DNA from 3 places in the Paraburkholderia sp. BL18I3N2 genome. Region 3 is predicted to be linked to each of the others. Evidence: riboswitches for the same ligand, from Rfam matches in the RefSeq annotation. Region 3 holds a riboswitch; each other region holds the start of a gene.
What was found. A riboswitch is a leader RNA that binds a small molecule or an ion and turns the genes downstream of it on or off. The one in region 3 is predicted to bind cobalamin.
Positions count from the first base shown of each region.

Region 1 (3,274 bases), on a different contig from region 3:
CAGTAGCGCATGAATCGAATTGAACGTTAAGGGGTTGAAGATGCGGGAGAAATCGGCGAACAAAAAACAGCGCCCAAAGAAAAACGGCACCGAACCGAAGTCCGATGCCGTTCTAAATAAGGTCCCCGCCTTAGCCGCTAGGCCGGCATCCTGAACCGGGGGTTCAGAATTGGTCGCAGTTAGCAACACTTCGGGTACATCAGACAGAGTGACGCGCACACCCGTGCTACAAATTTCCGCAACCGTGCACATGGCATTGGTTCAAGGAATATATGACCTTGGCGAACCAGGCAGGGAAGCTAAACCGATGAAGCTGAAACCAACTACCGATTGAACTCAAACGTTTGCTGAATCTTGCACACCTTGTGCTCACACATTCCGTTTGAATCCGCCGCCGATCTCAGGACCGGCAGCACGATAACACACGAAGCTTATTGCATGCTGTACTGCTCAATCACAGTACCTAGTTGTTCGTTCATTTGATGCATTGTACGCCGGATTTCCTCAGCGGGAAATGCTTCTCCGTGTCTCACGCTCGATTGCAATCGAAGCAGTTCCGATGCCAGCGACAGCGCAGCCATGACAGCAATGCGATCCGTGCCGCGCACGTTGCTGTTATTGCGGATCTTCGACATTTCGGCGTCGACGCGTGCGACCGCTTCGAGCAGCGCCGCTTCCGTTTCCGGTGAGCAGGCGAGGCGATAGGGCACGCCGAGAATCGATACTTCGATCTGCTTGGTGGTCATGCATTTTCTCCGTGGCGGGTCACGTCGCTCTCGGCTTCGGCTACTTGCTGAGCGGGCTCGAGCAGATCGAGCTGGTTGTCCGGCTCACTATGCGCGCGGGCACGTGGCAGCTTCTCGAGGATCGCATTCAGGCGCACTTGTGCGTCGTCGATCTTTGCCGAAAGCGCGTCGCGTTCCGCCTGCAGCGCGTTACGTTCCTCGCGCAGCATTGCAAGTTCCGTGCGCGTGGCTTCGGCATCGGCGCGCGATTGCGCGAGTTGCTCTTCGAGCGCGAGTCGCGCTTCATTGTGGCGCTGGCTGATCGCGATCAGCTTGCCGATATTTTGTGAAAGTGTTTCGAGTTCGGTGAGCATCTGCTGCGTCCTCTAAAGACATCGCATTTTAGCGCGGAATGTCGCAGGTTCCGACAATTGTCTCGTTTCGAGACGTAACAACATCGCTTTGTGCAGGCTTTTTATCGACCATATGATGAAAAAGTACCCACGCGTCGGACAATAGCCTGCACTTAACAGAACACATGGCCTGCGGTTTCACCATTCTTGACGGACTCCGAGGCCGCTCCTAAACTGCCCGCACTCTGGTGCCCGCGTGCGCTTTTCAACGGCGCACGCAGTTAAACGGGAAGCAGGGCGCGCGATTCAACCGAACGGGCCAACCTGCGCTGCCCCCGCAACGGTAAGCGACCGCATTCGTCATGCAAGTCGATCCTGATCGCGTGTTGGAAGTTCAACTCGCGAGTGTGCCACTGCGCGTCTCGCGTGGGAAGGCGGGATCGATGTGTCGCCAGCCCGGATACCGGCCAGAGGGAGAGGCACGTCACGCGTGAAAATGTTAAATACGCGGACGCCTCGTTACGCATCGGCCTGCGGGGAAGCGGGCCGCGCACGCTATCCACAGGACTTTCATCCCATGCTGTCCCCCATCGCCCGCGCGGCGCTGCTCGCCTTTGCGAGCCTGCCGACCGTCGTGCATGCGCAAGCTGCGTCTTCAACTTCATCTTCTTCCGCGCTCGATTCATCGCGTGCGGAGCCGTCTGCGGCGGTGCTGTCGCCCGTGGTGGTGACCGCGGATCGCGCGCCGCAAGCACTTGCCGACACGATCCCGCAGACGTCCCTGTTCGATCAGCAGGATATCGCCGACACCACCGCGACCGATTTGCCCGGCCTCCTGCAACTCGCACCCGGCGCGCAGATCTCGCGCACAGGCGGTCCTGGTTCGACAGCCAGTCTCTCTTTGCGCGGCGCGTCGTCGACGCAATCGCTGCTGCTGATCGACGGCGTGCGCGTCGACTCGGTGAGCCTGGGTGCCCCGCAACTCGCGCAGATCCCGCTCGACCAGATCGATCACGTCGAGGTGGTGAACGGCAACGTGTCGGCGTTATACGGCTCGGCCGCGATCGGCGGCGTGGTGCAGGTGTTCACGAAAGACGGCGGCGACCATCCGCCGCGTTTCAATTTTTCGCTCGGCTACGGCAGCTATCACACGCACACGCAGCAGGCGGGCGCGAACGGCGCATTGGATAAAGACGGCAACACGACCTTCAGCATTTCGCTCGCGCGTTCGAAGGACGACGGCTTTTCGTCGCTGAACACGAAGGAGGCCCCCAACGCCAATCCGAATGCGAACGGCTATCTGAACGAGAGCATCTCGGCCTCGCTGCGTCACAAGTTCAGCGACAGATGGGACGCAGGCGTCAGCTACTTCCAGTCGAACGGCAACAACAGCTACGACAATGCGTACGGCCTGCCGACCGATCTGAACAACCTGTATAGCAAGGTGCGCCAGGTCTCCGTGTTCGCGAACGGCAAGCTGACGGACTGGTGGACCACGCACTTTATCGTCGCCGAGGGCGACGACCGCAGCGTGTCGAACACCAACGGCACGTACAACGGGCGCTTCGATACCGACAATCGCCAGTACACATGGCAGAACGATTTCGCGCTGGCCGCGCAGCAGAAACTGCAGATCGGCTATGAGCATCTCGACCAGAGCCTCGACTCGGACACGTTCGCGGCGCCGGATCGTCATGTGGATTCGGGCTTCGTCGGCTATACGGGGCGCTTTGGACGCAACCAGATTCAGGCCAACGTGCGGCGCGACCAGTATTCCGATTTCGGCGGAGCGAACAGTTACTATCTCGGCTACGGCTTCGACATCACCGGCCATTGGAAGGTGAGCGCAAGCTATTCGGATTCGTTTCGCGCGCCGAGCTTCGACGATCTGTACTATCCGTTCAGCGGCAATCCGTCTATCCAGCCGGAGCGCAGCCATTCGATCGAAGCCGCGCTGCAGTACGCATCGAATGCGCTCGGCGTGATGCGTCTGACTGCATTCCAGACGCGCTATTCGAATCTGATCGACTATGAGCAGGTGACGCCCGGCATCTATCTGGCCGAGAACGTCGGGCATGCGAAGGTGCAAGGACTCGAAGGATCGTGGAGCGGCCATGTCGGCAAGACGGACGTGCGCGTTTCCGTGACGCTGCAGAATCCCGTCGATCTCGACAACGATGCCGACCTCGTGCGGCG
Region 1 is NZ_PVNC01000004.1:116,050-119,323, forward strand. It holds gene B0G75_RS13675 (EVE domain-containing protein) at 1-11, opposite strand, end outside; RNA gene ssrS (6S RNA) at 119-300, opposite strand; gene B0G75_RS13685 (cell division protein ZapA) at 432-746, opposite strand; gene B0G75_RS13690 (ATPase) at 743-1,099, opposite strand; cobalamin riboswitch at 1,308-1,565, shown strand; gene B0G75_RS13695 (TonB-dependent receptor domain-containing protein) at 1,656-3,274, shown strand, end outside.
Region 1: it holds a riboswitch for cobalamin, as region 3 does, so the genes downstream of both, B0G75_RS13695 (TonB-dependent receptor domain-containing protein) here and cobW (cobalamin biosynthesis protein CobW) in region 3, are expected to answer to the same signal.

Region 2 (3,274 bases), on a different contig from region 3:
CAGCAGCGTGATCGGCAACGCCTGCCGCCACGTATCGAAACCGCCAAGCGGTTGCGCGTCCGCCAAGGCGATCCGTGTCAACGTCCCGCCATGCCGCTCGCGCCACAACGTCAGCACCGCCTCGCCTTGCAAAGTGACCGCATTAGCGACCAGCCGCCCACCCTCGCGCAGACCAGCCCAGCAGGCCTCCAGCACGCCCGGCACCGTCACCCCGCCGCCGATGAACACGGCATCCGGCACCGGCAACCCCTGCAGCGCGTCAGGCGCGCGCCCCGCCACGAGTTGCAGCCCCGGCACGCCCAACGCATCGCGATTGTGTTCGATAAAGCGTTGCCGCTCCGCGTGCCCTTCAATCGCAATCGCGCGACAGCTGGAATGCGCGCGCATCCATTCGATGCCGATCGAGCCGCTGCCCGCGCCCACATCCCACAGCAATTCGCCGGGCGTCGGCGCAAGGCGCGCGAGCGTGATCGCACGCACGTCGCGCTTGGTCAACTGGCCGTCGTGACGAAACGCATCGTCAGGCAAACCGCAGGTCAGCGGCAGACGCGGCGCGCCTTCGGTGGCGCGGCAGTCGAGCGCGATCAGGTTGAGCGCGGCCACATCGCCCGCGGACCACTGATCCGCGCGGCCGTCGATGCGCCGCTCCAGTTCGCCGCCCAGGTGCTCCAGCACGCTCATGCGGGTCGCCCCGAAACCGCGCGCGTTCAGCAGCTCGGCGAGCGCTGCGGGCGTGCGCCCGTCCGCGCTCAGCACGAACACGCGCGCGCCGTCGTGCAGATGTGCGTTCAGCGTGGCCAACGGCCGCCCCACCAGCGACGCCGTCGCGACATCCTGCAACGGCCAGCCGAGCCGCGCGGCCGCCAGCGACAGCGACGACGGCGCCGGCAGCACCCGCAGTTCGCCCGCCGGCAATTGCCGCGCGAGCGTAGCGCCTACGCCGAACAGCATCGGGTCGCCGCTCGCCAGCACGCACACGGCGGCGCCGCGCTCGGCCAGCAAGGGTGCGAGATCGAACGGACGCGGCCAGGCGGCACGGCGCGCGGCGAGACGCGCGGGCAGCATCGCCAGATGACGTTCGCCGCCGTACACCACCGACGCTTCCAGCAAAGCGCGCCGCGCGGGCCTCCCCAGACCGGCAAAGCCGTCGTCGCCTATGCCCACCACCGTCAGCCACGCGGGCATGCATCCATCCTCATTCTGTGTCTTCAAATAATGCGCTGTGCCACGCCGGTCAAAGCGTCCAGCCTCGTTGTGCTGTTCGAAAAAAGGCATAATACAGCCGCCGGTGCCCTTCGGGGCCGAAGAGGGAACACAGTGTCGCTGTGGCTGCCCCCGCAACTGTATGCAGCGAGTCCGCCTGCGCTCCACGCCACTGGTTTAACCGGGAAGGCCGCGGCGGACCATGACCTGCCAGCCAGGAGACCTGCCGGCAAGACTGTTCGTGCCAGCCAACATCGGGCGGGGTGTACCGATGCCGCAGCCATGCCCGCCTCACGGCATGCTCGGGCCGTCGCGCGACGCTAAACCCGGTGTCCGTCTTGAATCAAGCTTCGCCTACCTCCGTTTTATCCGACGCGGCCGCCACGCTGCGGCCCTCGGCGTGTCCGGGGTTGCTGCGCATCGTCGCCGCGCGCGACGGCGGGATTTGCCGGATCAAACTGCCCGGCGGCGAATTGAGCGCGGCGCAGGCGCGGGCGATCGCTGACGCTAGCGCGCGGCACGCGGCCGGGGTAGTCGAGTTGACCAATCGCGCGAATGTGCAGGTGCGCGGCGTCAAGCGCGGTGAAGAGGCGGCGTTGATCGCGGCTTTGACCGATGCGGGTCTTGGGCCGATGCCGGCGAACGGCACGGCGAGCCATGCGAACACGACGGCTGCGGAGAACGCTGCGGACGCCGGGGCTGCCAGCGCTGTAGATGCAATAGCGGCCACCGCCGCAGCCGACGACGTCCGCAATGTCATGATCAGCCCCGCAGCCGGGCGCGATCCATGCGCGCTATTCGACACACGCCCGCTGTGCGCCGAACTACTCACCATGCTGCAAAGCGAAACGCGTTTCGCGGCGCTGTCGCCGAAATTCGCGCTGCTGCTGGACGGCGGCGAGCGGCTTGCGAGAGTAGATCATCCGCACGATGTGTGGCTGGCGGCATCGCAAGATGCGGACGGCGTGCGGTTCGTGTTCGGGTTGGCGGGTTGTCCGCCTGTGGGCGCCTATGCCGGCGCTCTCATGCAAAGCCAAGGCACCGGGCCTGGAAAACCGGGCGTGAACCGCACAGGCGCACTAGCCGCGATCCTGCCTTCACAAGTGCCGGCACTGGTTCGCGCGCTGCTCCTCACACTCCTCGACCTCGCCGCCGCCGACGCCACACGCATGCGCCACCTGCTAACCGCGCATACCGTCGACGCGGTACTGCATCACGCCCAGCGATATCTCGACTTCCCGCTGACGCAAAACGCGAAGCTGACCAACTGGCATCGCGGCACACCAGCCGACGCCAATCTCCGTCTTGGCGCCCACGCCCAACGCGTGCCCGGAACCTGGCACGTCGGCGGCCAACCGCCGCTGGGACGCCTCGACGCCGACACGCTGCATGCCCTCGCCACGCTGTCTCAACAGCACGGCAACGCCACGCTTCACCTGACACCCTGGCAAAGCGTGCTACTACCCGACATCGCCACGCCCGCCGTCCCCACCGTGTTGTCCGGCCTGAACGCGCTCGGTCTCGCCTGCGAACCCGCACAAGCGATCACGCACCTGATCGCATGCGCCGGATCGAGCGGCTGCGCGAAGGGCCTCGCCGACACCAAGACCGACGCGTTGCGCCTCGCGGCTCGCCTGCCTGCCGGCGTCGACGTGCATCTGAGCGGCTGCTCGCGCTCGTGCGCCGCCGCGCATTGCGCGCCGTACACGCTGCTGGCCGCGGCGCCCGGCCTCTATGACTTTTATCGACGCGACGGCCAGCCCGGCTTCGGCCACTGCGTCGCGCGCCAACTGACGATCGACCAGGCCGCCGACATGCTCGAACGCCTGGTCCGGAGTGACACCGATGCTTGATTACATTCGCGACGGTCAGGAGATCTATCGCCAATCCTTCGCGACGATCCGCGCGGAGGCTGACTTGTCGCGCATTCCCGCCGACCTCGAAAAACTCGCGGTGCGGGTGATCCACGCGTGCGGTATGGTCGATGTGATCGACGATCTGCAATTTTCCGCAGGCGCGGGCGCGGCGGGCCGCGCGGCGCTCGCGCAAGGCGCGCCGATCCTGTGCGATG
Region 2 is NZ_PVNC01000006.1:232,435-235,708, reverse strand. It holds gene cbiE (precorrin-6y C5,15-methyltransferase (decarboxylating) subunit CbiE) at 1-1,185, opposite strand, end outside; cobalamin riboswitch at 1,270-1,449, shown strand; gene cobG (precorrin-3B synthase) at 1,533-3,056, shown strand; gene B0G75_RS18800 (precorrin-8X methylmutase) at 3,049-3,274, shown strand, end outside.
Region 2: it holds a riboswitch for cobalamin, as region 3 does, so the genes downstream of both, cobG (precorrin-3B synthase) here and cobW (cobalamin biosynthesis protein CobW) in region 3, are expected to answer to the same signal.

Region 3 (3,274 bases):
CCAGCCGAAGGCGCGATGCGCAATACAACGCAGAAACGCCTCGGCATTTTGCGGGCCGCCTTCACGCAGATAGCGCCACAGTTGATGGCACAGATCCGCACTCGCGGTGCTGCGCGCGAGCAGGTTCGGATCTTCCTGCAGATCGCCGGAGAACATGGCGAGCGTCTGCTGCTTGCGCTCGGCGAGCGCCACTACCTGCTCGATGCCGTAAGGCCAATACGCCTCGCCGCCGAGGTGATCGACCACCACCACGCGTGCGTGCTGCAAGACGTCTTCGAGATAAAAATCCACCGACGCCGGTTGCCGCAAGTACGTGACGTTCGCGAGCCGCACGCTCGGGAAGCCTTCACCCAGGCGCGGAAACACACTCGCGAGCAGCGAAAGCGTGGTGTCGGCGGAGCTGAGCACCACGATATCCGCGGGCTGCTGATCGATCCGGATCACGCCTTGCGTGTCGTCGACGAAACCGCCCGGCGTGGTGCGCAGCAGATGCATATGCGCTTACGCCTGTTGCGTTTCGGCGCTCGACCGCACGCCGAGCGCCGCGTCGAACGCACGCTGCAACGCGGGCTGATCGAGGTCTTCACCGATCAGCACGAAGCGGCTCGGGCCGCTTTCGCCGGGTTGCCAGCGTCGATCGAAATAGCTGTCGAAGCGGCGCCCAACGCCTTGAATCACCAGACGCATCGCCGCGCCCGGCAGCGCCGCAAAACCTTTGACGCGATAGATCGTGTTGGTTTCGACCAGCTGTTGCAACGCGGCGATCACCGCCTCCCGCGACGACGCGTTCGCCTGCACGACCACCGAGTCGAATTCGTCGTGATGGTGGTCGGCGTCGTCGGCCGAACCGTGGTGATCGTGGCGCAAGTGGATCGTGTCTTCCGACGCCGCTTCGAGGCCGAGCAACGTATGCAGATCGAGCTGGCCCATGTGCGCGCGAACGATTTTCACTTGCGGCGGAATTTCTTCGCGGATCGAAACTTCAACCGCGCTTTGCTGCGCGTCGTCGAGCAAATCCGTTTTGTTCAGAATCACCAGATCGGCCGCCGACAACTGATCTTCGAACAATTCGTGCAACGGCGACTCGTGATCGAGATTCGGATCGGCCTTGCGTTGCGCATCCACGGCGACCGGATTGTCCGCAAACTGACCGCTTGCCGCGGCCGGGCCGTCCACCACGGTGACCACGGCATCCACGGTGAAACTGTTCTTGATCTGCGGCCAGTTGAACGCCTGCACCAGCGGCTTCGGCAACGCGAGGCCCGAGGTCTCGATCAACACGTGATCGATCTGCTCGCGGCGCTCCACGAGCTTTTCCATCACCGGGAAAAACTCTTCCTGCACGGTGCAGCACAGGCAGCCGTTCGCGAGTTCATACAGTTGGCCTTCGGTCTCGACACCGTTTTCATCGCAACCGATGCCGCAACCCTTGAGAATTTCCCCGTCAATGCCGAGCTCGCCGAATTCGTTGACGATCACCGCGATGCGCTTGCCGCCCGCATGCTGAAGAATATGCCGCAGCAGCGTGGTCTTGCCGCTGCCGAGAAAGCCCGTAACGATGGTGACGGGGATCTTGCGCATTTGAGTTTGCATCGTGAGTCCATCCGTAGGAGTTGCACGTTGCACGCCGGCGTGTTTTTCAGCTTATGCCGGGGCAAACGGAGCGCACGCCCGGTCAGCCACGACAATATCGAAACACGGGGACGAACGACGGCGTTGCCGCGACAACAGAAAACAGAAAGCGGGAGTGAGGTCATGAACGCAGCGCCGCATCCCCGCGGCGTTCGTCCTTCGTTATCTGGCCGGTATCCGGGCTGGCGAAAGCGCCGCTTCCCCTTCCCGGGCGAGTGATTTCTCGCCCAGTGGTGATATGCCGACGCGGCCTTGCGCGTGGACATCGAAGCCGGCTCCGCGGTGCCGATCGACTGCGTTTAATGCTGCAGTCAGCACCACATTTCGCTTACCGTTGCGGGGGCAGCACAGGTTGACCCGATCCATGGCAGGTGGGCACCCTGTTTCCCGTTTAACTGCGTGCGCACGAGCGCGCACACGAGCACCAAAGTGCGTGCGAGTGTAGGCCCGCAGCCGGGTGCCGTCAAGGAAACGCAAGCCGCAAGCGCTTATCGGGCGGGGCGCCATGTGCTATCGTATGCGCGCGTTTGGTGCCCGCACATGCATTCGCGTGTGCAGTTAAACGGGAAACAGGCAGCGCTCAGAGCGCCCAACCTGTGCTGTCCCCGCAACGGTAAGCGACCTGCGGCGCGATGTTGAATCGACTTGCGCCGCGCATGCGTTTTTTAAGCCACTGTCCGGCAATTCCAGCGAATGCGGACGGGAAGGCAAAGCGCGTGAGGCCGCCAGCCCGGATACCGGCCAGACGCGGAGGCGGCGAACCTCAGGGCATCATCGCGCCGCCGGCCGCCGGAATCCGCGAGGGACGGATGTGAAGGCGCTGAAGCACGACGCAGTGTGTCCGTGTAGGCGAGTTTCGTGTGAAATTCGCTACGAGCCACACATTGCGCCGTGCCTGAATCCGTAGCATTGCATGACCCCAAAGTCCGCCGCCTGGCGACCCTTCGCGTTTTACCCCTTCCCGCTTGTCACGACATGGCGCCCGCCATGCACGCCGCGATGACCCGCGCCTGGCTGATCGGCGCCGGCCCCGGCGACGTCGAACTCATGACCATCAAGGCCACCCGCGCATTGGCGCAAGCCGATGTCGTGCTGGTCGACGATCTAGTGAATCCCGAGGTGCTGCAATTCGCGCGCGCCGACGCGCTGGTCGTCTACGTGGGCAAACGCGGCGGTCATCCGTCCACACCGCAGGAAGGCATCGTCGCGCAGATGCTCGAACATGTGCGGGCCGGGCGTAGCGTCGCGCGTTTGAAAGGCGGCGATCCGTTCGTATTCGGCCGTGGCGGCGAAGAACAGCAGGCGCTGCACGCGGCGGGTATCGAGGTGGAAGTCATCAACGGCATCACGGCCGGGATTGCGGCGCCCGCGGCGATCGGGATTCCGGTCACGCATCGCGATCACGCGCAGGGTGTGGTGTTCGTCACAGGGCACGGCGCGGGCAGCGGCGAGCCGGACTGGGCCGCGCTCGTGGCCACGCGCATGACGCTCGTGATCTATATGGGCATGCGGCGGCTCAACGATATCGTCGGCGCGCTGCTCGCGGCCGGCATGAGCGCCGACACGCCGTGCGCGGCGATCGAATCGGCCACGCGCCCCGAGCAACGCCATGCGCTCGCGCGGCTCGGTGAATTCGCCGACA
Region 3 is NZ_PVNC01000010.1:6,797-10,070, forward strand. It holds gene cobN (cobaltochelatase subunit CobN) at 1-495, opposite strand, end outside; gene cobW (cobalamin biosynthesis protein CobW) at 502-1,593, opposite strand; cobalamin riboswitch at 1,783-2,076, opposite strand; cobalamin riboswitch at 2,144-2,393, shown strand; gene cobA (uroporphyrinogen-III C-methyltransferase) at 2,632-3,274, shown strand, end outside.